Regions from separate parts of the Rhizobium sp. BK456 genome, predicted to be linked through region 2. Evidence: predicted binding sites of a transcription regulator. Region 2 holds the regulator's gene; each other region holds the start of a gene.
The links. Region 2 encodes LexA, which represses DNA repair genes until DNA is damaged. Its sites were predicted from a motif close to TGTTCNNNNTGTGTTCNG; they were not measured.
Positions count from the first base shown of each region.

Region 1 (7,646 bases), on a different contig from region 2:
ACCGATCCGGCATCGCCGTCTTCATGATCGGCACGACCTCGTCGAGCCGATCCCGCGTGATGACGAAACCGCCGACATGCTGGGTGAGATGGCGGGGGAAGCCGAGAAGCTCGGAGGCATATTTCAGCACGTTCCTGGTGACCGGATCCTTGATGTCGAGACCGGCCGCCTTTGCATCCCGCTCGGAAAGATTGTCCTCCGACCAGCCCCAGACGAGGCTGCTGATCGCCGACTGGACATCCTCCGACAAGCCGAAGGCCTTGGCGACTTCGCGGCCGGCCGAGCGGGTCCGGTAGGTGGTCACCCCAGCCGTCAGCCCGGCATGTTCTCTCTTGTAGGTTCTGTAGATGAACTGGATGACCTCTTCGCGCCGATCGTGCTCGAAATCGACATCGATATCCGGCGGTTCGTCACGATCCATCGAAATGAAACGGTCGAAGAGCAGCGTGCTCTTTTGAGGATCGACTTCCGTAATTTCGAGGCAATAGCAGATGACCGAATTTGCCGCCGATCCGCGCCCTTGGCACAGGACCTTGAGGTCATAACGGGCGTGATGGATGATCCTGTGAACCGTCAGGAAATAGGAGGCATAGTTCTTATCGCCGATGAGTTTTAGCTCATAATCGATCTGCTTCGCCACCTTGGCCGGGATACCCTCGGGATAGCGCCTTGCGGCTCCCGCCCGCGTCAGCCTCTCGAGCGTCTCCTGCGGCGTTTCGCCGGGATCGTTTTCAGGCGGATAATTATGCTCCAACTCCTTCAGCGAAAAGGTCAGTTTGCCGAAGAAGACCTGGGTATTTTCGATCGCACCAGGATAGTCCCGGAAGATCCGGACCATTTCACGTGAATCCTTGAGGTAGCGCTCGGCATTCGGCGCCAGCAGGTATCCGGCTTGCGCGATCTGCACATGCTCCCGGATCGCAATCACCACATCCGAAAGCGGCCGGCGTTCGGGATGGTGGTAAAGCGGCTGATTGGTCGCAATCAGCGGCACGCGATTGCGCGCCGCAAGCATGGCAAGCACCGCAAAGACCTGCCTGTCGCGGCCGTCATAGGCTGGCGCCAGCGCCATAAAGAAATCCTTGCGGAACCGTCTGCGAAACCGTTCCAGATAATCTTCCAGCGCCGACTGGCCCTCCTGATGATCGATAAGGGTGCGATCGGGAACCAGTGCGAGCATCATCTCGTCCCCCCATTCCATCAGCTCCGCTTCCGTCAGGATGCAGTTCCCCTTGACCGCTTCTTCCTTCAGATTGCCGGCGCTGAGAAGACGGCAGAGATTTGCCCAGCCCCGCCGATTGCGTGGGTAGGCGAGGATATCCGGCGTGTCATCTGAAAAGACCAGGCGGGCGCCCGGCTGAATCCGGATGGGCTCGAGAATCTCTTCCCGTTTCCCTTCCTTCTCCGCCTTGGCCAAGATCGCCTCTCTGTTCCTGTATCTCTCTTCGAGCTGCAGCGCCTGCGCATGCGCCCTGACCACGCCGGCAACCGAATTCCGATCCGCAATGCCGAGACCGCCGAGCCTGAGATGAGCGGCCTGCACGACCATCTCTTCCGGACCGGAGGCGCCTTCGAGAAACGAAAAATTCGTTCTCACGCCGATCTCGAAAAATGCGGACCCGCTCTTCATGCAAACACACCGTGCATGAACCAGCGAGGATCGAGTTCGCGGCCATAAAAACCGCGACGATAGATCCAGAAGCGATGTCCGGTCTCGTCCTCGATGCGAAAATAGTCGCGCGCCTCGGCGTCATCCCCATCGATCCACCATTCCATGGCGATCCGTTCCGGCCCTTCGCTTCTTGCCACCTGATGCTGCAAGCGCCGCCAGCGGAAAATCTGCGGCGGACCATCGGGCACTTCGGCAAGCATGATCTCGACCGGCTCCGGCGTGGCGAAGAGCCGCAGCGGGCGCTCTTGGCGGAAAGGAAGCTGGATATCCTGCGCCGCCATCCGCTTGGGAAGACGATCCATCACGGGAACGGTGATGACGGCGCGTTCCGGCACATGGCTCTCGCGGAGCTGGAAGCTTTGCAGGCAATCCGCACCCAGCCGGGCCGAGACCCGGTCGACGAAAACAGAAAGCGAGATCTCTCCCTGACGGTCGCCCTCGAAATCACCCTGCGCCTCATTGAAGGGATCATGCCGCAACACATTCAACCGCAGGATTTCGAAACCATAGCCGGCATCGAGATCGTCATAAACCGCCTGCAATCGCTCGGAAAAAAGCCCGGCAATGAATTTTGGTTCGCGAAGCGGCTGCGAAGCGCCGACGGCGATACGAAAAACCCTGCCGTCGACGCGGAACAGCATCAGTTCGAACACCCGCCCGCCAATCCCCCGCGTCTCCAGCGACGGCTGCAGCGATATGGCGACCTGCCGGGTGACGGCAAGGATCTGTTCTTCCGTGCCGATCGGCTCGATCAGGCGGCTTTCGGCCGAGAGGCTGGCGACCGGACGCCGCGGCGAGACCGGCTCCTCCTCGCGTCCCAGCGCCTGGTCGAGACGCAGAAGCAGTCCTGCGCCGAACCGGCGGGTCAGCGGCGCGCGCGGTGCATCGATGACGTCGCCGACATATTTCAGGCCAAGCTTCCTCAGCGCATCGACGGTTTGTCCTTCCAGCCGCAAGGCTGCAACCGGCAAGGACATCAGCACCTGCTCCGCCTCCTCGTCTTCGATCACGCTGCCTTGCCCGAAGCGCGACGCGGCCCAGGAAAGGCCTGGTGAGGATGAGATGGCGCCACGCGCATCGATCCCCATATGAAAAAGCCGCGACAGCACATCCTTGAGAAGCGCCTTTTCCCCGCCGAAGAGATGGGCGCAGCCGCTAATGTCGAGAAACAGACCGTCCTTGCCGTCGAACGCCACCAGCGGCGTATAACGGTCGCACCAGTCGGCAATGGCCTCCAGCAACCGGCGGTCGGCTGCCGGATCGTCTTCGGCGACCTCGAGCGTTGGGTACATGGCGCGCGCTTCGGCAACGCCCTGATCCTTTTTCAGCCCCAGCCGCTCTGCCAACTCGTCCAGCGCCGTCAGCCGCATGGCATTGTTGAGCTTGCCGGAACAGACGATAGGCGGTGCCTCAGGACGCCCTGTCGAACGCCAGGAGAGCCCCCATCGCCTGCGGGCGATGCGGTCCGTTGGCAGATGCGGAAAGCTGAGCGCCAGAATACGCTGACGGCTCGCCTGGAGGACGAACGTGGTTTGGCTCGGCGAGAGGGAGAAATTCGCGTTCATGGGGGTTCCACTCCAGAAAAAAGCAGAGCGGGGCCGGATTACGGCCCTTCTCCAGCGTGAGACGGAAAATCGGATTGCCGATGCTGCCGGAAAGCTTCGATTCCCCCGGCAACGGCCGCAGAGCGGATGGACCCGGTTCGACATGCAGACGGAAGGCCGCACTGCTTGCCTCCTCCGCCCCGGCCTGGCGGACAAGAAAGAGCGGACGGCGGGCAGCACGCGCCCGAAGACTGAGCCTGCGGCTTTCGGTCAGGCCGAAATGGGCGGGATTGCCGCGCACTTCGAAGATGACGGCCGAGAAGGCAGCGCTTTCCAACGCGGTTTCCACCAGCCAGAGCGCCTCGTCCAGCTTGCGCGGCGCCGCATGGAGAAACCGCTCCGGGCTCAGCCCGAAATCCCGCAGCCCGGGAGCATAGGGACGACCGGCCTCCAGCGTGCCGACGGCATCGCCGATCCAGAGCAGCGGCAGAAGCCTGCCGGCATCTGCTTCCTGCTTCTGCAGTCGCGCGGCGACAGCCATCGCCAGCCCGCTTGCCGCACCGGCATCACGCGACAGAGCGGAGCGGAATTCGGTGATCGCATCGAGGGGCAGGCCGCCTTCCAGCGCCTCGTCAAGACACTCCACCCCAAACGCCAGCGGCGGCAGACTGCATCTCCGAGCTGTCTTTCCCCCCTCTGCCAAGGCTTCCCGCTCCGCTGCCGCAAGCGCCGGCGCGGGCTTCCCCTCCAGTTTGGCGATGGTTTCGCGGAGCGCAAAAAGCCGCTCGCGCGCCAGGGCGTGCTGCGCCATGGCGTTCTCCAATCCGTCTTGTTCCTGTTATGTTCTTATAGATTCCAGAGAGCTAATGAAGAGTCAACGGCCATTTTCTATGAATTTATTCCTGCCTTTGATTCCGCACTCGAAAATCGGCGATAAAGGTTCTATATGGGCCCGCAAAGGAAGGAATATTCATGGCCCGCATAGACCAGAGCGATGATTGGCGGGACCGCCATGCGCCGACGATCAGCACCTTCGAGTCGCTGGCCATGGAGGCCTATAGCCATCTGCCGGATGAATTTCGCCAGCTGACGACCAACCTTACGATCGAGATCGAAGATTTCCCCGATGACGATGTTTTCGAGGACATGGCGCTGGAAACCCCTTTCGATCTTCTCGGTCTTTTCGAGGGCAGGGGTATTTCCGAACGTTTCACGCTGGAAACCGGCGAGATGCCGAACCGCATCCGCCTCTACCGGCGCCCCATTCTCGATTACTGGGCCGAGAACGACGAGACGCTCGGCGATATCATCACCCACGTCCTGATCCACGAGATCGGCCACCATTTCGGGCTGAGCGACGACGATATGGAGCGGATCGAGGCAAGCGCCGAGGAAGCCGCCGAGCGCTAGCGCATCGGCCCGAAAATCGGAATCGATTTTCGGATAGCACGATGCGTAGATTCAAACTGTTACAGCGTCCTTTGCGCGTCTGAAGACGCGCGGCGCTGTAATACATGTCGCCCGGAAAGTGTGCAGCAGTTCCGGGATAACGACGTGCACAAACAAAGAGCTGAAGCCGTGCTTCCGGCAGGACGCGTTATTGCTCGGAGAGCTTTATCTCGGGATGATAATCCTTGCCTTCGACCGTCTTGACGACGGCCTGGCCGCACTGCATCGCGCCGGTTGCGGCATTGAAGGCATAGGTCGGCGAGCCCTCCAGCGACCAGCCCTTGTTGAGGGCGGCGGTGACCTTGTGGCAGAAGGAAGCGTCGTCGGGACCGGTCAGGAAGCGGTAGAGTTTCATCAGGCGGGCTTTCTTGCAGAAATCAGGCGAGCTTTATGAACCAGAGCCTCGGCTTGGACAAGATGCAGCCGTTCGATCATCCGCCCGCCTGAATTGATGACATTCAGCCCCTGGGAAGCCGGATCGGCAAAGGCGGCGATGATCGCCTCCGCTTCCGCAATCGCTGCCGGATCCGGGCCGAAATGCCGATTGGCGGCCTCGATCTGGGTCGGATGGATCAGCATCTTGCCGGCAAAGCCCATGGCCCGGCCCTGCAGGCATTCGGCATCGAAACCCTGCTCGTCCCTGAAATCGTTGAAGACGCTGTCGATCGCATCGAGCCCGTAGGCGCTGACCGCCAGGACGACCTGCATCAGCCACGGCACGAGATAGGTTCGTCCCGGCTGCGGCAGGACGCCTGTTTCCTTGCGCAGATCATTGAGCCCGACGACGAGGCAATCGAGCCGCGACCCCGGCGTGCGGCCGGATTCGGCGATCGCTCCGGCATTCAGCACGCCGCGCGGCGTCTCGATCATCGCCCAGATGCGCAGTTCCTCCGGCGCATCTGAATCGGCGAGCAGATCGCCCATATCGGTGATATCCCGAGGTCCGTCGACCTTGGGAAGCAGAACGGCGTCGGGCAAAAGCGCCTTGACCAGATCCAGGTCCGCCGGCCCGAATTCGGATGACAAAGAATTGATGCGGATGATCCTCTCCTTGCCCTCAAGCGGCGGGCCGGCAAAAAAGGCGCGCAGATTTTCCCGCGCTTGCCCCTTCTTCTCGGGCGAGACGGAATCCTCCAGATCGAAAATAACCGTATCGCAATCAAGCGAATGGCTTTTTTCGAGCGCCCGGAGATTAATGGAGGGCACGCTCAGCACCGAGCGGCGCAGATTTAACGAACGGCGAGGGATGGTTTGGCTCATCGATCATTAGTGCCAAGCTTCGCAAAGCCCGGCAAGACAACAAAAAGCCATGCTTGCCTTGCAGAGAGGAAAAAGAAGGACCACATTCCTTTCCGAAGAAAGGTCTAAAACCCATGCAGAACATTCGCTCCATCTTCTTCATGCTTGCCGGCGCCACCGTTTTCGTGGCCATGCTGCTTTTCACCTTCTCGGTGACGCTTGCCGTCGGCGGTATCCTGACCGTGCTGATGGTCGGACGTGCGCTATCGATGAAGATGAAGCCCGCTCCGGTGCGCGCCAAGGCAAACAATGGCCAACGCGAAATGCGCATCTGGAACGACGGCCGCGGCACGATCATCGATCTCTGAATGGCTCACGCTTAAAAAACCTGACTGACACTGTCGCATCATGCTTCCATCATACGTCTTAGAAGCAGCCGAGCATTCTGCCGGCGCTTCAAAACGAATGGAGGAAGAGCATGGATGCGACGGAAAACAATCCGGTCAAGATGCCGCCGGTCAAGAATGGCCTGCTGCCCTATCTGACGGTCGGCGGCGCTGTGAAAGCCGCGGAATTCTACAAAAAAGCTTTCGGCGCCGAAGAAGCCTATATCGTACCGGTCGACGAGAGCGGCCGGACGATGCATGTGCATCTCTACATCAACGGCAGCTCCCTCATGCTGTCGGATGCCTATCCCGAATACGGCCATCCCTTCAAAGGCCATGAAGGCTTCGCAATCCAGCTGGTTATCGACGATATCGATTTCTGGTGGGATCGCGCCGTCGCTGCCGGCGCCGAAGTCGTCATGTCGGTCGAACTGATGTTCTGGGGCGACCGTTACGGCCAGCTTCGCGACCCGTTCGGTGTCCTCTGGGGCCTGAACGCACCGACCAAGTGACGGCACATATGCAGAGGGCAGGCCGCGCGAAACGTCGCGTGGCTGCCTTTTCCAAAGATTCTCCTTCATTTCGGCGGAAAACTGGACTAGATGCAAATTCAGGAAAGTAGATTGCTGAAATGGAGCATGGGTCATGGATAAATTCGTGAAGCTCACGGGCGTTGCTGCGCCGCTGCCGGTCGTCAACATCGATACCGACATGATCATTCCGAAGGATTATCTGAAGACCATCAAGCGCACTGGCCTCGGCACCGGACTTTTCGCCGAAGCCCGTTATAATGAAGACGGCTCCGAAAATCCGGATTTCGTGCTGAACAAGCCGGCCTATCGCGACGCCAAGATCCTGGTCGCCGGCGACAATTTCGGCTGCGGTTCCTCGCGCGAACACGCTCCCTGGGCATTGCTCGATTTCGGCATCCGCTGCGTGATCTCCACCAGCTTCGCCGATATTTTCTACAACAACTGTTTCAAGAACGGCATCCTGCCGATCAAGGTCAGCCAGGAAAATCTCGACAAGCTGATGGACGACGCCTCGCGCGGCTCCAACGCCATCCTGACCGTCGACCTTGAGAATCTCGAGATCACCGGTCCCGATGGCGGCTCGATCAAGTTCGATCTCGACGAGTTCAAGCGCCACTGCCTGCTGAACGGCCTCGACGACATCGGCCTGACGCTGGAAAAGGGCAAGGCGATCGACAGCTTCGAAAAGAAGAACGCCGCTTCGCACCCCTGGGCTGCTTAAGCCCTCCAACTGGTGATCGATCAAGCCGGGCCTTCGCCCGGCTTTTTCTTTGATATCAGGTCAGAGAAACTTCTCTTTCCAGAGCCGCAGCTTTTCGAGCGA
Region 1 covers NZ_JACIAO010000008.1:28,397-36,042, reverse strand. Annotated here, with positions in the region: gene FHX03_RS21825 (error-prone DNA polymerase) at 1-1,630, opposite strand, end outside; gene FHX03_RS21820 (DNA polymerase Y family protein) at 1,627-3,072, opposite strand; gene FHX03_RS34565 (ImuA family protein) at 3,083-4,027, opposite strand; gene FHX03_RS21815 (metallopeptidase family protein) at 4,189-4,626, shown strand; gene FHX03_RS21810 (DUF1737 domain-containing protein) at 4,814-5,020, opposite strand; gene FHX03_RS21805 (HpcH/HpaI aldolase/citrate lyase family protein) at 5,020-5,925, opposite strand; gene FHX03_RS21800 (hypothetical protein) at 6,039-6,272, shown strand; gene FHX03_RS21795 (VOC family protein) at 6,383-6,802, shown strand; gene leuD (3-isopropylmalate dehydratase small subunit) at 6,936-7,544, shown strand; gene FHX03_RS21785 (pyridoxal-phosphate dependent enzyme) at 7,605-7,646, opposite strand, start outside.
Region 1: FHX03_RS34565 (ImuA family protein) is a predicted target of LexA. The motif match lies at 4,047-4,064, and genes of this name have one in related genera.

Region 2 (7,646 bases):
TGACCGCCGACCCGGCGCTCTTGGAGACCCGGCGCCGGCGCGCCGACAGGCAGCCCGGCAACGACGCGATCCTGCTTCTGCCCGGCTCACGCTCCTCGGAAATCCAGAAGCTCCTGCCCCATTTCGAGGTGGCGGCAAGCGAACTTGTCGCCCGCAATGGGCCGACGCGCTTTGTTCTGCCGACGGTGACGCACAGGCAAGCGCTTGTCCGCCAACTGACGGCGGGATGGGCGGTCAAGCCGGAGATCGTTGTCGGCGCTGAAGCTAAATGGAAGGCATTCGCTGAAGCCGATGCGGCGATGGCGGCATCGGGAACCGTCATTCTTGAACTGGCGCTTGCCGATGTTCCTGTCGTCTCCGCCTACAAGGTCGACTGGATCATGCGTCTGCTGACGTCAAGCATCAAGACTTGGACTGGCGCACTGCCGAACCTGATTGCCGATTACGCCGTCGTCCCGGAATATCTGAACGACGTCGTTCGCGGGGCAAGCCTCGCCCGCTGGATGGAAAGGCTGTCGGCTGACACCTACCAGCTTAAGGCGATGAAGGAAGGCTATAATCTCATCTGGCAGCGCATGCAGACGGAAAAACCACCAGGCGAACATGCCGCCGAAATCCTGCTCGACGTGCTGGACAAGAAAAAACCCGGTCGTCTCTGACCGGGTTTTCTCCTTTTCGGGCCGATATGTTGGCCGAAGCGATCAGCGCTTCGAAACCGGGATGTAGTCGCGCTTCGGTTCGCCGACATAGAGCTGGCGCGGGCGGCCGATGCGCTGCTCCGGATCCTCGATCATCTCGTTCCACTGGGCGATCCAGCCGACGGTGCGGGCAAGCGCGAAGAGCACGGTGAACATGGTCGTGGGGAAGCCCAGCGCCTTCAGCGTGATGCCGGAATAGAAGTCGATGTTCGGATAGAGCTTCTTTTCGATGAAATATTCGTCGGTGAGCGCGATGCGCTCCAGCTCCATCGCCACCTCGAGCAACGGATCATCCTTGATGCCGAGTTCGCCGAGCACTTCATGCGTCGTCTTCTGCATGATCTTGGCACGCGGATCGTAGTTCTTGTAGACGCGGTGACCGAAGCCCATCAGGCGGAACGGATCGTTCTTGTCCTTGGCGCGGGCAATATATTCCGGAATGTGGTCGACCGAGCCGATCTCATTCAGCATGTTGAGCGCTGCTTCGTTGGCGCCGCCATGGGCCGGGCCCCAGAGGCAGGCGATGCCGGCCGCGATGCAGGCGAACGGGTTGGCGCCCGACGAGCCGGCGAGACGGACGGTCGAGGTCGAGGCGTTCTGTTCATGATCAGCATGCAGGATGAAGATGCGGTCCATGGCGCGGGCGAGCACCGGGTTAACCACGTATTCTTCGCAAGGCACAGCAAAGCACATGCGCAGGAAGTTAGAGGCGTAGTCGAGATCGTTCTTCGGATAAACGAAAGGCTGGCCGATATGGTACTTGTAGGCCATCGCGGCAAGCGTCGGCATCTTGGCGATCATACGCAGGCTGGCGACCATGCGCTGGTGCGGATCGGTGATGTCGGTGGAGTCGTGATAGAAAGCCGACAGGGCGCCGACGCAGCCGCACATGACGGCCATCGGATGCGCATCGCGGCGGAAGCCGGTGAAGAAGCGGCTCATCTGCTCGTGCACCATGGTGTGGTGCGTGACGCGATAATCGAAATCCTTCTTCTGCGCGGTGGTCGGCAGTTCACCGTAGAGAAGCAGGTAGCACACTTCGAGGAAGTCGCCATGCTCGGCCAGCTGCTCGATCGGATAGCCGCGGTGCAGCAGCACACCTTCGTCGCCGTCGATGTAGGTGATCTTGGATTCACAAGATGCGGTCGAGGTAAAACCCGGATCGTAAGTGAAGGAAGCGGTGTTCTTATAGAGAGCACCGATATCGATGACGCTCGGGCCGATCGTGCCGTTCTTGACGGCTAGGTCGACAGATTTGTCACCGATTTTTATTGTAGCGCTTTGATCCGTCATACTGATCCTCCGAAATGGCGGTGGCGCCATAAAAGCGCCATAGGGGTTAAGCGTCCTCACCGATAGCTATATGATCGCGAAGCTAATGCCAAGTTACCGTGACGGCATTTTGTGCATTGCGGCATCACCTTTTAGGCACTGCAGCGATGAGCTGCGCGCATACCGGAAGCCAATGATTCGACTGCTCTTTTGGCGGTGGCGATTTTCGCTCATATTTCAATCGATTATTCTTGCTCGTTTTGATTGAAGGTTGCATTCTGCCCGCAGGCGCGGGTGATCTTGGGCGGGGCATGGAGGAATTGACGACAGTCGAATTGCGGCCGGAAGCGGGCGCCGGCCTGGCCGATTCCCCAGGTTTTGCCGCGCCCGCGGTGGTGAAACGGTCGGCAAGGACCCAGTCCGCGATGCCGTTGCGCCACCGGCTGCCGGCCGCGGCCTCGCAATCGCTGCGTGCCGGAATCCGCATGCTGGGCGAGGAGGCCGACCATGGCCGACTGCTGCTGTTCTCGCCGGTCTTCCTCGGCGCCGGGGCGGCCTTCTGGTTTCTCGCGCCATGGGATTTTCCCCTCGTCGCGTCGCTTCTCTGCCTAGCGATGCCGGCGGTCGTGGTTCTCGTCGCCGGCCCCAGCCGGCCGGTGCTGCAGGCCAGCTTCCTGGCGTTGGCGCTTTTCGCCTGCGGCATGCTCTCAGCACAATTCGAGAGCTGGAGGGCTTCGACCGTGATCCTCGATTCATCCGTGACGACGACGGTGACCGGCCGTGTCGAACGGCGGGAAGGCGATGGACGTGGGCGTTGGCGCTACATCCTTGCCGTCACCGGCACGGAGGCGCCGGAGCTGAAGCGGCGGCCGGGGCGCATCACCGCGATCGTCCGCGGCGCCGATACGCCTTTCGAGATCGGTGACATCATCACCGGCAGGGCGCGGCTGACGCCTCCGGCAGGCCCAGCGCTGCCTGAACTCAACGATTTCTCCTTCAGTGCCTATTTCGACGGCATCGGTGCCAACGGCTTCTTCTATGGCGCTCCGGAGAGGGATTTGGGGGCGGGCCCGCAGGGTGCAATGTCGACGTCGGAAGCAATGCTCGAATGGCTTTACCGGCTGCGCAGCGGTATCGGCGATCGCATTCGATCGATCCTGCCCGGCGATACGGGCGCTTTTGCCGCTGCTCTGGTGACCGACGAGCGGCGCGCCATCTCGAATGCGACGACGGAGGCGCTGCGCCAGTCCGGCCTTGCTCATATCGTCGCGATCTCGGGCCTCAACATGGCGTTGTCGGCCGGCATCTTCTTCGTCGGCTTCCGGATGCTGCTCAGCCTCTTTCCAGGTGCTGCCCAGGCCTATCCGACCAAGAAGATCGCCGCAGCAGGCGCGCTCATCGCCGTCACCGCTTACTACCTGATCTCCGGCTTCGGGGTCTCGGCTGAACGCGCCTTTATCATGATGGCCATCATGCTGATTGCCGTCTTCTTCGATCGGCCGTCGATCAGCCTGCGCAATGTCGTGCTCTCGGCCCTCGTCATCATCGCCATTTCGCCCTCCGAAGTCCTGGGCCCGAGCTTCCAGATGTCCTTTGCCGCGACATTGGCGCTGGTATCGGGTTATCAGTTGTGGAAGGAGCGGCGCATTCGCGAAAACGCTTTGCTGAGGCTGCCGGTCTTCCGGCCGCTCGTTGCGGTCGCCGGTTTCTTCGGCGGCGTCTTCCTGACTTCGCTGATCGGCGGTTTTTCCACGGCGCTGTTTTCGATCGAACATTTTCATCGCCTGACCGCTTACGGCCTGCCGGCAAACCTCGCGACGATGCCGATCATCTCCTTCATCGTGATGCCGGCCGGGCTGCTGGCGATGTTGCTCATGCCGTTCGGTCTGGACGCTCCGCTCTGGAAGGTGGTCGGCTTCGGCCTTGATCTGGTGATCGCGGTCGCCAAGACAGTGTCCGGCTGGGGCGGCGATATCGGCGTCGGCCGCTTGCCCGCCTGGTATTTCGCCATCGCCGTGGCAGGCTTCCTGCTGCTGACGCTGCTCCGCACCCGGCTGCGCCATGCCGGCTCAGCAATCCTCGCCGTTTCGACCTTCATTCTGTTGATTCTGCCGGTTTCCCGGCCGCCGGATCTGGTGATTTCGGAGGATGGCGGTCTGGTCGCGCTCGTCGAGACCGCGGCAATGGCTTCCAATCGTGAAAACCCGCCGGATTTCATCTTCGACCAGTGGCAAAGAGCGCTGGTCCTGCCGACGCATCACCCGCCGAAGATGCTGGGTGGCCCCGCTATCCCGCCGGAGGGGGAAGACCGACGCGTCAGGCTTTCCCGCGAGCAACAGAATGAAGCAAGGACAGCGATGCGGGGGGCCGCCGCGGGCGGTGAAACAAACCGCTTCTCCTGCGTCAAAAAGGCCTGGTGCATATCAAGGCTTGGCAATGGCCGTGTGGTAAGCATCATCGACAATGCCGCTTATCTCGGCCCGGCCTGCGATGCAGCCGATATCGTCGTGACGCCGGTCCGCCTGCGTTTCAACAGCTGCCGCTCAGGCGCGACGCTCTTCACCGGTGAGACGCTGCGCAAGACCGGTTCCCTCGAGCTGCGCTTCGCAGATACCGGCCTGGAGGTCGCAACCGCATTCGAAACGCTGTCGCGGCCATGGATGCGCCAGCGCGCCTATGACTGGCGCAGCAACAGTTTTACCGAATCCGGCCTGTCCAGTGTCAGTGATAGCGGCGAATGAGGCCGACGAGCTTGCCCTGCACCTTGACGCGGTCGGGCCCAAAGATCCGGGTCTCGTAAGCCGGGTTGGCCGCCTCAAGCGCGATCGAGGCGCCCTTGCGGCGGAAGCGCTTCAGCGTCGCTTCCTCGTCATCGACGAGGGCAACGACGATGTCGCCGGGGCTTGCGGTGCTGCCGTTGCGGATGATCACCGTGTCGCCGTCGAAGATGCCGGCGTCGATCATCGAATCGCCCTTCACCTCCAGCGCATAATGTTCACCGGAGCCGAGCATGTCGGCGGGAACGACGATGTCGTGGGTATTGTTCTGGATTGCCGATATCGGAACACCGGCAGCGATTCGGCCCATGACCGGCACCGAGACCGAGTTGCCGTTGTCGGCGACGGGTTTTACAGGCGCGGGGGCGGCGACCGGCTGGGGCTTGCCGAGGCTGCCCTCGATGACGCTCGGCGAAAAGCCGCGCCGGGGCTGGATGCTGGGACTATAGGCTTCGGGAAGCTTGATGACCTCGAGCGCCCTGGCGCGGTTCGGTAGGCGGCGAATGAAACCGCGTTCTTCGAGCGCTGTAATCAGGCGATGAATGCCGGATTTGGAGGCCAGATCCAGGGCATCCTTCATCTCGTCGAAAGATGGCGGAACGCCGGATTCCTTCATGCGCTCATGAATGAAAAGGAGAAGCTCCTGTTGTTTGCGCGTGAGCATCGGCGTGTGACCCCTGATTGAAACAAATCCAGAACAGACACTATATGTTCCATATGTGTTCTGCAAGTAGCTAAATTTCCGTAAAACTTGCCGCCAACTCTTTGAGATTTTTATTTTCATTCGCCGGATTGGCACACATGTCTTGCATTGGGGGTGGTGCTGTCGCACATCTCTTATCGTTTGAGGGAGGGATATGATGAACGAGCGTTCCGCCAAACCGCACCCGCTGGATCATGTCGTGCTGCCCGTCGTCAATATCGATCTGGCCCGCGAGCGGCTCGGCAAGCTCGGCTTCACGGTTGCCGCCGATGCCCGCCATCCCTTCGGAACGGAGAATGCCTGTGTCTTCTTCGCCGACAAGACCTATCTGGAGCCGCTCGGTATCGCCAGCGTCGAGGAGAGCGAGGCCTCGGCGCGGCAAGGGAATGTCTTCACCGCCCGCAACCGGGCCTTCCGCTTCCGTTGCGGCGATGAGGGGCTTTCGGCGGTGGTTTTCGGCACCGAGGATGCCGGCCACGATCATCGGCACTTCGCTGCCGGCGGATCGAGCGCCGGCGAGATGCTGGAGTTCAGCCGGCCAATGAAGATGCCGGACGGTTCCGAAAGCGTCGGCAGCTTCAAACTGGCCTTTGCAGCGGATCTGCTTGCGCCGGACTTCTTTCTCTTTACCTGCCAGCGCATCAATCCATTGCCCGCCGACCGCGGCGCGCTGGAGACACATGCCAATGGCGTGACCGGCATCGCCGAGATCGCGCTGTGCGCGCCTGATGCCGCCGCCTACGCCGGTTTCGTCAGCCTTGCCATGGCGCAGTCGGCGGTCGAGAAAACCGGTTTCGGCGTCAATATCGCGGCGCCGAATGCGAAAATCAGCCTGATGACGCCGGAGGGGCTGGAGGCCTATTTCGAGGTTGCCGTCTTATCCGCCGACCGCGGCCTGCGCGGCCGGGCCATCCTCTTCACCGTCGCCGATCTTGCCGTGACAGAAGCGCATTTGGCTGCTAACGGAGTGACCTACACGCGCAAGAACAATCGCATTCTGGTGAAGCCGGCGCCCGGGCAGGGCACGCTTTTCGCCTTCGAGGAAAGATGATGAGCACTGATACGAATTCGGAAGTCAGGATCGGCGAGGGCGCAGGCCAGGTCACCTTTTCCAATACCGGCCGCCTGTCGCTGATTGCCGGCCCCTGCCAGATGGAGAGCCGCGACCACGCTTTCATGGTTGCCGGCACGCTCAAGGAGCTCTGCGCCAAGCTCGGCATCGGCCTCGTCTACAAGAGCTCCTTCGACAAGGCGAACCGCACCTCGCTGTCGGCCGAGCGCGGCATCGGGCTTGAAAAAGGCATGCAGGTCTTCGCCGATCTCAAGAAGGAATTCGGCTTTCCGGTTCTCACCGACGTTCATACCGCCGAGCAATGCGCCGAAGTGGCAAGGGTGGTCGATGTCCTGCAGATCCCGGCCTTCCTCTGCCGTCAGACCGACCTTCTGATCGCCGCCGCCGAGACCGGCCGTGCCGTCAATGTCAAGAAGGGCCAGTTCCTCGCCCCCTGGGACATGAAGAACGTCCTGAAGAAGCTCAACGCCAGCGGCAATCCTAACGTGCTGCTCTGCGAACGCGGCGCCTCCTTCGGCTACAACACGCTGGTTTCCGACATGCGCTCGCTGCCTATCATGGCGTCGATGGGCGCGCCCGTTATCTTCGATGCGACCCATTCCGTGGCGCAGCCGGGCGGGCAGGGCGATTCCTCCGGCGGTCAGCGGGAATTCGTGGAAACGCTGGCGCGCGCAGCGGTGGCGACCGGCATTGCCGGCGTCTTCGTCGAAACCCACCAGGACCCCGACAACGCACCGTCCGACGGCCCGAACATGGTCTATTTGAAGGACATGCCGCGGCTTCTGGAAAAGCTGCTGGCCTTTGACGCTGTCGCCAAGGGCTGACAGTCAAAAGCCTGACATGTTCGTGCTATAGCGACGATCGGACATGCAGGTCGAGGGTGCCGCAATGTGCCATTGTAATTTGCACGCCTTCGATTATGACAGGCTTCGAACGATTGATCACCCACCGAGCAGGAAGAACCCATGACTGCAATCACCGATATCATCGCCCGCGAAATTCTCGATAGCCGTGGCAACCCCACCGTCGAAGTCGATGTCTATCTCGAAGACGGCAGCATGGGCCGCGCGGCCGTTCCCTCGGGCGCTTCGACCGGCGCCCATGAGGCGGTCGAGCTGCGCGAC
Region 2 covers NZ_JACIAO010000003.1:278,157-285,802, reverse strand. Annotated here, with positions in the region: gene lpxB (lipid-A-disaccharide synthase) at 1-659, shown strand, start outside; gene gltA (citrate synthase) at 702-1,991, opposite strand; gene FHX03_RS10960 (ComEC/Rec2 family competence protein) at 2,282-4,711, shown strand; gene lexA (transcriptional repressor LexA) at 4,692-5,411, opposite strand; gene FHX03_RS10950 (VOC family protein) at 5,608-6,501, shown strand; gene kdsA (3-deoxy-8-phosphooctulonate synthase) at 6,501-7,346, shown strand; gene eno (phosphopyruvate hydratase) at 7,488-7,646, shown strand, end outside.

Region 3 (7,646 bases), 140 kb from region 2:
GGAATCGCCGCTTCACAATCACAAAAACCACGCATAAAAACCATGCGGCTATATGGGGTTTTCGAGGGACGATGGCAAGCGCCGACCAATTGATCAACGCCTTCACGACGCTCATCGTCACCATCGATCCGCCGGGGCTCGCACCGATCTTCCTGGGGCTGACGACCGGCATGAGCCGCGCCCAGCGCACGCAGGTGGCGCTGCGCGGCTCGACCATCGCCTTCATCATCCTTGCCGTCTTCGCGCTGTTCGGCGCGAGCGTGCTCGGCGTGCTCGGGATCTCGATCGGCGCCTTCCGCATCGCCGGCGGGCTGCTGCTCTTCTGGATCGCCTTCGAGATGGTGTTCGAGCGGCGGCAGGAGCGCAAGGAGAAGGCCACCGAAGCTGCCGTCACCAAGGATCATATCGAAAATATCGCCGTTTTTCCCCTCGCCTTGCCGCTGATCGCCGGCCCGGGCGCGATCTCGGCGACGATCCTGCTTGCCGGCACGCTGCCGACCTCCGTCGAAAAAGCCCAGTTCATCGCCGTCATCGCCGCCAATCTGCTGCTGACCTTCCTCATGCTGCTGATTGCCGAAAGGCTCGACCGCTTCCTCGGCGTCACCGGCCGGGCGATCCTGACGCGGCTCCTCGGCGTCATCCTCGCCGCCCTAGCGGTGCAATTCGTCGTCGACGGCGCAAAGGCGGCGCTCAATCTGATCAGCGCGACACCGCACTGAACGGTGCAAACCAAAGAAAAAAAGCATGACGCCATCAAAGGCATCATGCTCTCGGATAGTCTACAGAGCCGGGAAAGCGGTTGATCAGAACGGGATGTCGTCGTCGAGATCGCGCGAGAAATTACCGCCGCCACCGCCGCGGCTCGGCGATGAAGAGGGAGCCGGGGCGCCGTAGTCATCGCCATAATCATTGTTGCTGCTGCCTCGGCCGCCGCCGGAGCTTGCACCGCCGCCTTCGCCGCGGCCGTCGAGCATGGTCAGGGTCGAACCGAAGCCCTGCAGCACCACTTCCGTCGAGTAGCGGTCCTGGCCCTGCTGGTCCTGCCATTTGCGGGTCTGCAGCTGGCCTTCGATATAGAGCTTGGCGCCCTTCTTCACATATTGCTCGACGACCTTGCAAAGGCCTTCGTTGAAGACGACGACCGTGTGCCATTCGGTCTTTTCACGGCGCTCGCCGGAATTGCGGTCACGCCAGGTCTCCGAGGTCGCGATACGGAGATTGGCGATCGGCCGGCCATCCTGCGTGCGGCGGATTTCGGGGTCCGCACCGACGTTTCCAATCAGAATTACCTTGTTTACGCTACCAGCCATGCTTTTCACCCTGCCTGCCGCCCTGCCCGGCGGCGTTTCAATCGATCGGCGCACCTTAAACCATCACGGACCGCCGATGCGCATGGGCGGCATTTAATCCACATGTTTATCCATCAGAACGCCGCATGCATCCATCAGGAATTTTGTTCTTTATTTGTTCTAGTTTATCCTTATGATCGTGTCAACAGAATCGAAAACCTTCGGTGTTGCGGACATTCAGCCTCGACTCGCCGGTCGGCATCACTAAATAAGGGCTGTTATCCCAAAGGACCAAGCTGAGACGATGAGCGAACTGAAGACGATCTCCATCCGCGGCGCGCGCGAGCACAATCTCAAGGGCATCGATCTCGATCTGCCGCGCAACAAGCTGATCGTCATGACCGGGCTTTCGGGCTCCGGCAAGTCCTCGCTTGCCTTCGACACGATCTATGCCGAGGGCCAGCGCCGTTATGTCGAGAGCCTGTCGGCCTATGCCCGGCAGTTCCTCGAAATGATGCAGAAGCCCGACGTCGACCAGATCGACGGGCTGTCGCCGGCGATCTCGATCGAGCAGAAGACCACCTCGCGCAACCCGCGCTCGACGGTCGGCACCGTCACCGAGATTTACGACTATATGCGCCTTCTCTTTGCCCGCGTCGGCGTTCCCTATTCGCCGGCGACCGGCCTGCCGATCGAGAGCCAGACCGTCAGCCAGATGGTCGACCGCATCCTCGATTTCGGTGAGGGCACCCGTCTTTATATTCTTGCGCCGCTCGTGCGCGGGCGCAAGGGCGAATACAAGAAGGAACTGGCGGAGCTGATGAAGAAGGGCTTCCAGCGCGTCAAGGTCGACGGGCAGTTCTACGAGATCGCTGAGGCGCCGGTACTCGACAAGAAATATAAGCACGACATCGACGTGGTGGTCGACCGTATCGTCGTGCGTTCGGATGTCTCCGCCCGCCTGGCCGACAGCCTGGAGACCTGCCTGAAGCTCGCTGACGGGCTGGCAGTTGCCGAATTTGCCGACAAGCCGCTGCCGCCGGAAGAGACCTCGGCCGGCGGCTCGGCCAACAAGTCGCTGAACGAGACGCATGAGCGCGTGCTGTTTTCGGAGAAATTTGCCTGCCCGGTTTCCGGCTTCACCATTCCCGAGATCGAGCCCAGGCTGTTCTCGTTCAACAATCCCTTCGGCGCCTGCCCGACCTGCGACGGCCTCGGCGCCCAGCAGAAGATCGATCCGGATCTGATCGTGCCCGAGCCCGAACGGACGCTGCGTGACGGCGCGATCGCCCCTTGGGCCAAGTCGACCTCACCCTATTACAACCAGACGCTGGAGGCGCTCGGCAAACATTACGGCTTCAAGCTCGGCACCCGCTGGAACGATCTTTCCGACGAGGCCAAAGACGTCATTCTCAACGGCACTGAGGACAAGATCGAATTCCATTATGCCGATGGCGCCCGCTCCTATACGACGCAGAAGAATTTCGAGGGCATCATCACCAATCTCGAGCGCCGCTGGAAGGAGACCGATTCCGCCTGGGCGCGCGAAGACATCGAGCGCTTCATGTCGGCGGCCCCCTGCCCGTCCTGCAACGGCTTCCGCCTGAAGCCAGAGGCCCTGGCGGTGAAGATCGACACGCTGCATATCGGCGAAGTGACCGGTATGTCGATCCGCGTCGCCCGCGACTGGTTCGAGACACTGCCGGCAAGCTTCAACGCCAAGCAGAACGAAATCGCCGTGCGCATCCTCAAGGAAATCCGCGACCGGCTGCGCTTCCTCAACGATGTCGGCCTGGAATATCTGAGCCTGTCGCGCAATTCCGGCACGCTGTCGGGCGGCGAAAGCCAGCGTATCCGGTTGGCCTCGCAGATCGGCTCGGGGCTGACGGGTGTCCTCTACGTGCTCGACGAGCCGTCGATCGGCCTGCATCAGCGCGACAATGCCCGGCTGCTCGACACGCTGAAGCACCTGCGCGACATCGGCAACACCGTCATCGTCGTCGAACATGACGAGGACGCGATCATGACGGCCGACGACGTCGTCGATATCGGCCCGGCCGCCGGCATTCACGGCGGCCAGGTCATCGCCCACGGCACGCCGCAGGACATCATGGATAATCCGAAGTCGCTGACCGGCAAATATCTGTCCGGCGAACTCGGCGTTCCCGTACCCCACGAGCGCCGCAAGCAGAAAAAGGGCCGCGAGATCAAGGTAGTCGGGGCGCGCGGCAACAATCTGAAGAACGTCACGGCGGCAATCCCGCTCGGGGTGTTCACGGCAGTGACCGGGGTTTCCGGCGGCGGCAAATCCACCTTCCTGATCGAGACGCTCTATAAATCGGCAGCACGCCGCGTCATGGGCGCACGCGAAAACCCCGCCGACCACGACCGCATCGACGGCTTCGAGCATATCGACAAGGTGATCGATATCGATCAGTCGCCGATCGGCCGCACGCCGCGCTCGAACCCGGCGACCTATACCGGCGCCTTCACGCCGATCCGCGACTGGTTCGCCGGCCTGCCGGAAGCAAAAGCACGCGGCTACCAGCCGGGCCGCTTCTCCTTCAACGTCAAGGGCGGACGCTGCGAGGCCTGCCAGGGCGACGGCGTCATCAAGATCGAAATGCACTTCCTGCCCGATGTCTACGTCACCTGCGACGTCTGCCACGGAAAACGATACAATCGCGAGACGCTCGACGTCACTTTCAAGCAGAAGTCGATCGCCGACGTACTCGACATGACGGTAGAGGAAGGCGTCGATTTCTTCGCGGCGGTGCCGGCAGTGCGCGACAAGCTGCAGGCGCTGAAGGATGTCGGCCTCGGTTACATCAAGGTCGGCCAGCAGGCGAACACGCTTTCCGGCGGCGAGGCGCAACGCGTCAAGCTCGCTAAGGAATTGTCGAAGCGCTCGACGGGACGCACGCTCTACATTCTAGACGAACCGACGACCGGCCTGCATTTCCACGACGTCGCCAAGCTGCTCGAAATGCTGCACGAACTGGTCAACCAGGGCAATTCTGTTGTGGTAATCGAGCACAATCTCGAGGTGATCAAGACGGCCGACTGGGTGCTCGATTTCGGCCCCGAGGGCGGCGATGGCGGCGGCGAGATCGTGGCTTTCGGCACGCCCGAGGCGATCGTCAAGGAAAAGCGCTCCTACACCGGGCAGTTCCTCAAGGAATTGCTGGAACGGCGGCCGGCGAAGAAGGCGGTTGCGGCGGAATGACGATGAGGCCGGCGTCGCCCGATGATCTGGAAAGGGTCGCGACGCTGACGGCAGCCGCCTATCGGCCGTATACCGAGCTCTTCGGCGCTCCGCCGATCCCGGTGACGGAAGACTATACGCCGCGAATCGAACGCGGCGAGGTCTGGCTGCGCGAGGTCGGCGGCGAAACGGCCGGCCTGGTGGTCGTCGAGCGGCATTCGGATCACCTCTTGCTGTTCAGCATCGCGGTGTCACCGACCTTTCAGGGTGGCGGGCATGGGTTGGCGATACTCCATTGGCTAGAAGCCAAAGCGCGCGAATGGGCGCAGCCGCAGATCCGGCTTTATACGAATGCGCTCATGGAGCGGAATATCGCGCTTTATAGCGCCTTCGGGTTTCAGGAAACGGGTCGCCGGCCGAACCCTTCTCGGCCAGGATGGACCCTCGTTGACATGGCGAAACAGATCAACGCAGCCTGAGCGGCTGCGAATGGGGAGGACGACATGACGAAATCCGGCACTATCCGCACCGGCATCGGCGGCTGGACCTTCGAGCCCTGGCGCGGGCATTTCTTTCCCGATGACCTGAAACAGAAGGACGAGTTGAACTATGCCAGCCGCCAGCTGAATGTCATCGAGGTCAACGGCACCTATTACAGCACCCAGAAGCCGGCGGTCTTTGCCAAATGGGCAGCCGACGTGCCCGACGGTTTCATCTTTTCACTGAAGGCGACCCGGTTCGTCACCAATCGGCGAGTGCTGGCCGAAGCCGGTGAATCGATGCAACGCTTCCTGTCATCCGGAATCAGCGAGCTTGGCGATCATCTCGGACCGCTGCTCTGGCAGTTCGCGCCGACGAAGAAATTCGATCCGGACGATTTCGAGGCCTTCCTGAAGCTGCTGCCGGAAAAGCAGGATGGGCTGGCGCTTCGCCACGTGGTCGAGGTACGCCATGATTCCTTCAAGGTGCCGGAGTTCGTGGCGCTGCTTGCCAAATACGGCGTGGCGCCTGTCTGCGCCGAACATTTCGAATATCCGATGATCGCCGACGTCACGGCCGATTTCGTCTATGCCAGGCTGCAGAAAGGATCGGACGATATTGCAACCTGCTACCCCGACAAGGACCTGAAGGCCTGGGCGGACCGGCTCGAGACCTGGGCCGAAGGCAAGGTTCCTGACGATCTGCCGCTGATCGACGGGGATCGCAAGGTCAAGGCCGAGCCGCGCGACGTTTTCGCCTTCATGATCCATGAGGGCAAGGTCAATGCGCCGCATGGAGCGATGGCCCTGCAGAAACTGCTGGCGAAGTAAGCCAGCCCGGAGCTCGGAGTGGCTATGCGCCGACCGGGCTAAAGTGGCAAGACGTGAGCCGCGAGGTCTTCCGCCGTCAGCCCCTTGCCGGCACGGTGGGCGGCCTCTCCATGCAGCCAGACGCCGGCGGCCGCGGCCTCGAAGGCCGGCAGGCCCTGGGCGAGCAATCCGCCGATGATGCCGGCGAGCACGTCGCCGGAGCCGGCGGTGGCAAGCCAGGCAGGTGCATTGGTATTGATCAGCGCGCGGCCGTCCGGCGCGGCGATGACGGTATCGGCGCCTTTATAGACGATCGCGGCGTTGGCGCGGCGGGCTGCGGCTAAGGCCTTGTCCACCTTCCCCAGCGCATCGTCGCCGCCGATATCGGGAAAGAGCCGCGAAAATTCGCCCTCATGCGGCGTCAGCACCAGGCGCGGCTCACCGCCGAAAAGTTCGAAAAGCTGTTGCGGATCGTCCTTGAACGAGGAGATGCCGTCGGCATCAAGCACCAGCCGGCGTTCGGCGAGCGCCGAGACGAAGGCGCGCGCCCTGGCGCCGATGCCGAAACCAGGGCCGAGAACGAAGGTCTGCAGCCGCTTGTCGGTGAGCCAGCCTTCGAGATCGGCCGCATCATCGATCGCATGCAGCATGACGGCGGTGAGATGCGCAGCATTGGCGGCTATCGCCGCATGAGGGGCCGCGATCGTCACCAAGCCGGCCCCCGCCTTCAGGCCCGAGATCGCCGACATGCGCGCGGCGCCCGTCTTATCGGCCTCGCCTGAGAAGACGACCAGATGGCCGCGCTTGTATTTGTGGGTTTCCAGCTGCTCGGTGGGCAGCACACCCTTCCAGGCATCCGGCCTGTTCTCGGCGATGACGCCGCTCGCCTCGGCCCTAATGATGCGGGCGGGAATGCCGATGTCGAAGACCTCCAACTCACCGCACAGCTCCCTGCCCGGCATCAGCAGATGGCCGGGTTTGCGGGTCATGAAGGTGATGGTGTTGCTGGCCCGGAAGGCGGCTCCCAGCACCCGGCCGGTACGGCCGTCCAGGCCGGAGGGCAGGTCGATGGCAAGCACGGGGAGACCGGCCTCGGCAATCCGCTCGATCACAGTGCGGGCATCGGCCGGCACCTCTCGGCTAAGCCCCGCACCGAACAGGCCGTCTATAACGACGTCGCCGCTTTTGGGACTATAGAGGTGGAGCGGTTCGCCCCGCAACGCGCATCCGGCTTTCGCGCGGGCCGCATCGCCCTTCAGCCTGGAGGGATCACCAAGATGGAAGAGCGCCATTGGAGCCCCGCCCTCCTGCAGATGTCGTGCGGCGACATAGGCGTCGCCACCATTGTTGCCCGGCCCGCAGAGCACGACGAAGCGCAAGGCTCCGGGATGAAGGCGCAGGGCTGCAGCCGCAACCGCCGCACCTGCCCTTTCCATCAGGCCAAAAGAATCGATACCGGATGCGGCTGCAGCGGTGTCGACGGCGGCCATCTCGGCAGGAGTGAGAAGAAGGTCGGACAGTTGGTGGCTCATCGGCCTATTCAATCGAAAAACGCCTAAAAAACAACCGCCTGAAATGATAAAGAAAGGAACCAATTTTGTGCATTTGCCTATCTTTTCATCTTGCACGGACGCACTTGCAGGACTCCTTAAACATGAGTTTTTTCGGATTTTCGATATGATTTTGATCGAAGGGTGGAGTTTCGCGACTGTTTTGTCACCAAATCGACATCAGACTCTCGGCAAATGCGGCGGTTTCGGCAAAATCCGTGGATTTTTTTAACAAGACGGATTTCAAACTGGCACGATATCTGCATCATATCCGGCGAGCGGGAAAATTCCTGCCATAACGGGAGAAGCGGAG
Region 3 covers NZ_JACIAO010000003.1:135,406-143,051, forward strand. Annotated here, with positions in the region: gene FHX03_RS10265 (MarC family protein) at 72-719, shown strand; gene FHX03_RS10270 (single-stranded DNA-binding protein) at 804-1,310, opposite strand; gene uvrA (excinuclease ABC subunit UvrA) at 1,594-4,515, shown strand; gene FHX03_RS10280 (GNAT family N-acetyltransferase) at 4,512-4,973, shown strand; gene FHX03_RS10285 (DUF72 domain-containing protein) at 4,998-5,804, shown strand; gene FHX03_RS10290 (NAD(P)H-hydrate dehydratase) at 5,843-7,315, opposite strand.
Region 3: uvrA (excinuclease ABC subunit UvrA) is a predicted target of LexA. The motif match lies at 1,455-1,472, and genes of this name have one in related genera.

Region 4 (7,646 bases), on a different contig from region 2:
TGATACCGGGCACAACGGGGATCGAGACCCCGGCAGCGCGCACCTTCTCCAGGTAGCGCTCGAAATTGTCGTTGTCGAAGAAGAACTGTGTCAGCGCCCGATCGGCGCCGTTATCGGCCTTGCGCTTCAGCATGTCGATATCGGCGGCCGTGTCACGGCTTTCCGGGTGTTTTTCCGGATAGGCGGAGACCGAAATCTCGAAATCGCCGACCGACTTAAGGCCAGCCACCAGCTCGGCCGCATTGGCATAGCCGCCGGGATGCGGCTGGTAGGGGGCGCCGGCGCCGCCGGGCGCATCGCCGCGTAGCGCCACGAAATGCGTGACGCCGACCTTGCGGAACGTCTCGATCATCTGGTGCGTCTCTTCCTTCGTCGCGCCGACGCAGGTCAGGTGCGAAGCGGTGGCGAGCGGCGTCTGCGACAGGAAACGCGTGACGGCGGTCAGTGTCGGCGCCCTGGTGGTCCCGCCGGCGCCATAGGTAACCGAGACGAAATCCGGGTCCCAGTCCTGCAGCTTGCTGACCGTATCCCAGAGCTGACCTTCCATCTCCTCCGATTTCGGCGGGAAGAATTCGAAGGAGATCCCAATATTGCGGCCGCGTGCCTCGTTATTCAAAGCCATGTCATACTCTCCCGGCAAATGTAGGTTCGGCGCCTTCGCTTAGTTGCGAAGCCATCAGGCGCCTCGGATCGCGCGCGAGCCAGACGGTGACCGTCAACCCCTGCCCGCTTTGCTGACCCGGATGAAGGTCCACGACCTGCTCGACGTCGAGCCCGGCCCTGTGCAGCCAGTCGGATATCGCCTGGTGCGAAAAGCCGAGACGGACATGCGCATGCTCGTCGCGGAGATATTCGAGCGTGTGCGGCGCAAGGTCGATGACCACGAGCCGGCCACCCGGCCGGAGCATGCGCGCCGCTTCCGCGATCGCAATTTCCGGCTGGTCGAAGAAATGCAGCACCTGGTGGATTGTCACCAGATCGAAATCCTGGCCCTCGAACGGCAGGTTCAAGATATCGGCATGGCGCACGGTCGCCTTGGTGATGCGGGACTTGTCGAGATTGGCGCGCGCCACGCTCAGCATGTCGCGGCTGGCATCGACGCCGATCGCCCGCCGGTAGAGCCCCGACAGCAGTTCGAGGATGCGGCCGGTGCCGGTGCCGAGATCGAGGAGCGAATCGATCGGCTGACTGCCGAGCAGCCGGATGACGGCGGCGTCGACCTCTTCATCGGCGGCATGCAGGCGGCGAAGCTCGTCCCACTCAGCGGCGTTGCGGCTGAAATAGGCCTGCGCCCGCTCGGCTCGCTGGCGCTTGACCTGCGACAGCCTTTCGCCGTCGCGAAGCACGGTCGGATCGTTCTCGGAGACATGCTTCAGTAATGCCCGCACCAGCATCGCCGCCTTGCCCTCCTGCTTGAGGCGGAAATAGGCCCAAGCGCCTTCCTGGTAGCGTTCGATCAGTTCGGCCTCGCCAAGCAGCTTCAGGTGGCGGGAGATGCGGGGCTGGGATTGGCCGAGAATTTCGGTAAGATCGGTTACCGTCAGGTCGCCACCGTCGAGAAGCGCCAGAAGACGCAGGCGCGTGGGCTCGCCGGCCGCCTTCATGACGTCCACCAGCGCATCCAGTCCAAGCTTCAAGGGTTCGCTCATCTTCAGTCCAATCAAGATATAAAGATATCTTTATGTGATTTGGACGATGGTGACAAGCGGCATTTCGCGCTTGAGCGAAATTGCCTGCTCAAATTGCGACAGGCCAGACGTGAAAAAGCCCCGGTAGAAACCAGGGCTTCGTGACTGCAAAAACGGCTGCAATCAGCGCGTCAGGCGCTTATGGGCCTGGCTGCCCGGATTGAGGGCATCGGGACCAAGACGACGCACCTTGTCCTGCTCATAATCCTCGAAATTGCCTTCGAACCATTCGACATGGCCTTCGCCTTCGAAAGCCAGGATGTGCGTCGCCAGGCGGTCGAGGAACATGCGATCGTGGCTGATGATGATGGCGCATCCGGCAAACGCCTCAAGCGCGCTTTCGAGCGCACCCAGGGTTTCCGTATCGAGGTCGTTGGTCGGTTCGTCGAGCAGCAGCACGTTGCCGCCGGCCTTGAGCATTTTGGCAAGGTGAACGCGGTTGCGCTGGCCGCCCGAGAGATTGCCGACCTTTTGCTGCTGATCGCCGCCCTTGAAGTTGAATGCGCCGCAATAGGCTCTGGAGTTCATATCGAACTTGCCGAGCTTGATGACTTCGGCGCCGCCAGAGATTTCCTCCCAGACGGTCTTGCTGCCGTCGAGTGCGTCGCGGCTCTGGTCGACATAACCAAGATGGACGGTCTCACCGATGCGGATCGATCCCGCATCCGGCCTTTCCTGGCCGGTGATCATACGGAACAGCGTCGTCTTGCCGGCGCCGTTCGGGCCGATAATGCCGACGATGCCGCCCGGCGGCAGCTTGATCGACAGGTCGTTGATCAGCGTGCGGCCCTCGAAGCCCTTGGTGATGCCTTCCATCTCGATGACCACCTGTCCCAAGCGCTCGCTGACCGGGATGATGATCTGCGCATCGCCGGGACGCTGCTTTTCGGCCGCCTCCACCAGCTGTTCATAGGACTTGATACGCGCCTTGGACTTGGCCTGACGAGCCTTCGGGCTGGAGGCGATCCATTCCTGTTCGCGGCTGATCGCCTTCTGGCGGCCGGCCTCTTCCCGGTTTTCCTGCTGCATGCGCTTGGCCTTGGCGAGCAGGTAGGCCGAGTAATTGCCTTCGTAGGGAATGCCGCGGCCGCGGTCGAGTTCGAGGATCCAGCCAGTGACGTTGTCCAGGAAGTAGCGATCGTGGGTGATCATCATCACGGCGCCCGGATAGTCGCGCAGATGCTTTTCGAGCCAGGCGATCGTCTCGGCGTCCAGGTGGTTGGTCGGTTCGTCGAGTAGCAGCAGGTCCGGCTGCGACAGCAGTAGCCGGCAGAGCGCGATACGGCGGCGCTCGCCGCCGGACAGGCTGGTGACATCGGCGTCGCGCGGCGGGCAGCGCAAGGCTTCCATCGCCATCTCGACCTGGCTTTCCAGATCCCAGAGGTTCTGGCTGTCGATGATGTCTTGAAGCTTGGCTCCCTCTTCCGCCGTCTCGTCGGAATAGTTCATCATCAGTTCATTGTAGCGTTCGAGCACGGCCGTCTTCGAGGCAACGCCTTCCATGACGTTTTCGAACACCGTCTTGTTGGGATCGATATGCGGCTCCTGCTCGAGGTAGCCGACCGTCGCTCCTTCGGCGAGCCAGGCTTCGCCGGTATATTCCTTGTCTTGGCCGGCGATGATGCGCAGCACAGTGGATTTACCGGCGCCGTTTGGCCCGAGAATACCGATCTTGGCATCCGGGTAGAAGGAAAGGTGGATGTTCTCCAAGATCTTCTTGTTGCCATAGGCCTTGTTGAGGCCGGACATATGATAGATGAACTGACGTGCCATGCTGCGCTGCTCCGGGCGGGAAACTTCGATTGTGCCGCTATGTAGGCGAAACAGCGCCTTCGGGCAACGCCGAAACCCGGTTTACGCAGGATTTCCGGTCAGAAGCCCGCTGCGTCGACGACGCCCTCGTCGCAGCCGAACGTCGTTTTTCCCGCGCCCTGGATCAGATCGCCAAGCCCGGTGCTCTTCGCCGACGCCGCCCCGGCGGCTTCCGAAAGCCCGATGGTCAACCCGCTGATCATCTTGACATTGCCGGCCCGACGGCAGCTCATTTTGACGCGTTCGCCGGCACCCGGCCCGAAGCTCTTGTCGAAAGCCGCCTTGATCGCCTCAGCCTTGACCGGCTTGCCGATATTGGCGGCGAAGAGATCGCGCACGGCCGAGGTGTTGAGCGCGCCGACGAGGTGCACGCCGACGCCGAAATAATCCTCGGCGCTCATTTTCGTGCAGGTGCCGTGCTTTACCCATTCATGTCGTTCCAGGCCGGATTGTGTGCCGGGCATCGCCTTTGCCAGCGCCGCCTGCGTCTCGGCCGACAGCGTAACCGCCGGCAGCGTGTCCCACTTGCCGTCCTTGTCGGCCGCTTTCTGCTCGGCGCTCACGCCGCAATAATCCTGCCGCATCGGCCAGAGCCCGTGCAGCGAAAAATTCGTCGCATCGGCGCGCTCGCCGGTCTGGCTTGCGCATTCGGCCTTCTTCTGATTCGTCTGGCAAAAGGCCGGCTGCCAGCTCGCCGAAAGAATAAAACGGGTGCGCCCACTAGCCTCCTGCGCCACGGCGGCGCCAGCAAGAACCATCGATACGGCGAACGTCAAGGTACGCAACTGCATGCTGCTCATTTCAACCCCCAAAAAAGAACAATACAGGAACAAATAAGCACGAAGATCGAAGACCCGCAACCCTGAATCGCAGCAGGAACGCAATTTGTTATCGGATAAACCCGGAACCGATGTTGCTTTTGGGCGGTGATCTGGTCTGTTGCCGCAAGGAGGATCCCGATGTTTTCTGAAACACAAAGGCTCGCTTCGACGGGGGCGTCGCTCGCCTATCACCATGATGAGGCCGTCGGCCCGGCACGCGGCATCCTGTTGATATCGCACGGTCTCGCCGAACATTCGAAACGCTATCGCGCCTTTGCCGAGGCGATGGCGGCGCGCGGCTATCATGTTTATGCCCATGATCATCGCGGCCACGGCGAGACAACGGCGCCCGACGCGCCGGTCGGCCGCTTCGCCCGGCGAGGCGGCGTCGACAGGGTGATCGGCGACGTCCTTGCCATGCGCGCTCACGCGGCCATGCGCCATCCCGGCCTGCCGGTAATCCTCTTCGGCCATTCGATGGGGGGCCTGATCGCCCTTAATGCCGCCGTCACGGCGCCGGCCGATTTTAACGCCGTCGCCGTCTGGAATTCGAATTTCGCCGTCGGCCTTGCCGGCCGCGCCGCCCAGGCGATCCTGCTTGCCGAACGCATGCTGAAGGGCTCCGACGTGCCGAGCGGCCTGTTGCCGAAGCTCACCTTCGCCGCCTGGGGGAAATCGATTGCGGGCCGCCGCACCGAGTTCGACTGGCTGTCGCGCCTTCCCGGTGAAGTCGACAAATATGTCGCCGATCCGCTCTGCGGCTTCGACGCCTCGGTCTCGCTCTGGCTCGATCTCTTCGAAATGACGTTTCGCGCCCCGCAGAAGCTCCATCTGGATCGGCTGCCGCGCGACCTGCCGATCCATCTGGTAGGCGGCGGAGAAGACCCGGCAACCGAGCGCGGAAAAGCCGTGCTCTGGCTGTCAAACCATTTGAAAGCCTGCGGCTTCTCTCGTATCAGCACTGAGATATATCAGGACATGCGGCACGAAACGCTGAACGAGATCGGCGCGGATGCTGCAACCGCCGCCTTTGCGGACTGGTGCGACGAGGCCCTCGCCAGATTCCAAACGGCAAGATCCTGAGCCAGAGAGATTCCGTCATGAGCAGCACCTCCGCCCGCCCCGTTTCCTCAGCCTCCGAGGTGACGACAGGGCTCGCGCTGATGTTTCTTTCGGTGATGTTTTCGCCGCTGATCGATATTTTCGCCAAGCTTGCCGTCGTCACCATCCCCTCCGCCGAGGTTACCGCCGGCCGCTTCGTCGTGCAGGCGCTCTGCATGCTGCCGATCGTCATATGGCGGCGCAGCTTTGCCGATTTCTCGTGGCGCCAGAGCCTGTTCCATGCCATCCGCGGCTTGATCATCACCGTCTCGATGATCTCTTTCGTCACCACGCTGAAATACATGGCGGTTGCCGACGCGATTGCGATCTTCTTCGTCGAGCCGATCATGGTGACCATCCTCGGCGGCATCTTCCTGAAGGAGACGATCGGCTGGCGGCGCTATACCGCCTGTGGCGCCGGCTTCTTCGGGGCGATGCTGATCATCCAGCCGAGTTTCCAGGAAGTCGGCTATATCGCCCTCCTGCCCGTCCTCAGTGCGCTTTGCATCGCGATCTTCGTGCTGATGACCCGCGTCCTCTCGCACCGGGAAGATCCCTGGGCGATGCAGTTCCAGATGGGCATCTGGGGCCTCATCTTCTGCGCCGTCCTGCTTTTTATCGGCGATGGAAGCGGCTCTGATCTCTTCGATCCCGTCGTGCCCGAAGGCAGCGCCTGGTTCTACGTCGCCGGTGTCGGCGCCATGGCCGCAATTGCGGGCATCTTCGGCGTCTATGCCTATCGCGCCGCACCCGCCTCGACGCTGGCGCCGCTGCAATATTTTGAAATCGTCTCAGCGACGATCTTCGCCTGGCTGGTTTTCGGCGACTTCCCGGACGCGGTCAAATGGCTCGGCATCGCCATCATCACGGCATCGGGCTTGTACATCCTCTGGCGCGAGCGCCGCTTTGCTTCAAGGCCTCTATCCGATACATCTGAGGCGACGCTGGCGCCGTAAAGACCGACGAGGGAATATGACGCAGACCACGAAAAAGCCGCCGCTTGCAGGCATCCGGGTGATCGAGCTTGCCCGCGTGCTGGCCGGCCCCTGGGCCGGCCAGATGCTTGCCGATCTCGGCGCCGACGTCATCAAGGTAGAAAACCCCGACGGCGGCGACGATACCCGCCAATGGGGGCCGCCCTTCGTCGAAGGCGCGGACGGCGAAAATCTCTCGGCCGCCTACTACCACGCCACCAATCGCGGCAAACGCTCCGTCACCGCCGATCTGAAGAGCGCCGAAGGTCAGGATCTCGTCCGCCGCCTGGTTGCGTCAGCCGATGTGGTGATCGAGAACTTCAAGCTCGGCGGTCTCGTCAAATACGGGCTCGATTACGACAGCCTGCGCAAGGTCAACCCGAAGCTCGTTTATTGCTCGATCACCGGCTTCGGTCAGACCGGCCCCTATGCCAGCCTCGCCGGCTATGATTACATCGTCCAGGGCATGTCCGGCTTCATGTCGATCACCGGCGAGCCGGACGGCCAGCCGATGAAGGCCGGCGTTGCCATCGCCGATATCTTCACCGGCATCTATGCCGTCTCGGCGATCGAGGCCGCCCTGATCCACGCGCTCAAGTCGGGCGAAGGCCAGCTCGTCGACATGGCCCTGCTCGACGTGCAATCGGCCGTTCTCGCCAATCAGAACATGAACTACTTGGTTTCCGGGGCCGCCCCCACCCGCCTCGGCAATGCCCATCCGAATATCTCGCCCTATGAGGTCGTGCCAGCGGCGGACGGTTTTCTCATTCTTGCCATCGGCAATGACGGCCAGTTCCGCCGCCTCTGCGCCATCCTCGGCCTGGATGCGATCGCCGGCGACGGGCGTTACGCCACCAACAAGGCCCGCGTCGCCAATCGCGGCGAAGTCCGCCGTCTCGTCTCCACCGAGACGCTAAAATGGCGCAAGGCGGATTTGTTGAAGGCCTGCGAGGAGAATGGAGTTCCCGCCGGCCCGATCAACACGATCGAGGAAATGTTTGCCGATCCGCAGGTAGAAGCCCGCGGCCTGCGCATCGATCTTGCCGATCGCGCCGGTACAGTCATCCCCGGAGTCAGGACGCCGGTAGTGCTGTCGGAAACGCCGCTGCACTATAGCAGGCCGAGCCCGCGTCTCGGCGAACACACCGAAGAGATTCTGGCGGAACTCGCCGAGCGCGAGAGGAAGGCATCGTCATGAAGAAGGCATTGTCATGAAGAAGACTGGCGGGGAACTAATCGTCGAGGCGCTG
Region 4 covers NZ_JACIAO010000002.1:573,729-581,374, reverse strand. Annotated here, with positions in the region: gene metF (methylenetetrahydrofolate reductase [NAD(P)H]) at 1-622, opposite strand, end outside; gene FHX03_RS09080 (ArsR/SmtB family transcription factor) at 624-1,649, opposite strand; gene ettA (energy-dependent translational throttle protein EttA) at 1,812-3,461, opposite strand; gene FHX03_RS09070 (ribonuclease T2 family protein) at 3,560-4,300, opposite strand; gene FHX03_RS09065 (alpha/beta fold hydrolase) at 4,460-5,404, shown strand; gene FHX03_RS09060 (DMT family transporter) at 5,422-6,378, shown strand; gene FHX03_RS09055 (CaiB/BaiF CoA transferase family protein) at 6,395-7,594, shown strand; gene FHX03_RS09050 (thiamine pyrophosphate-binding protein) at 7,608-7,646, shown strand, end outside.
Region 4: FHX03_RS09070 (ribonuclease T2 family protein) is a predicted target of LexA. The motif match lies at 4,315-4,332, and genes of this name have one in related genera.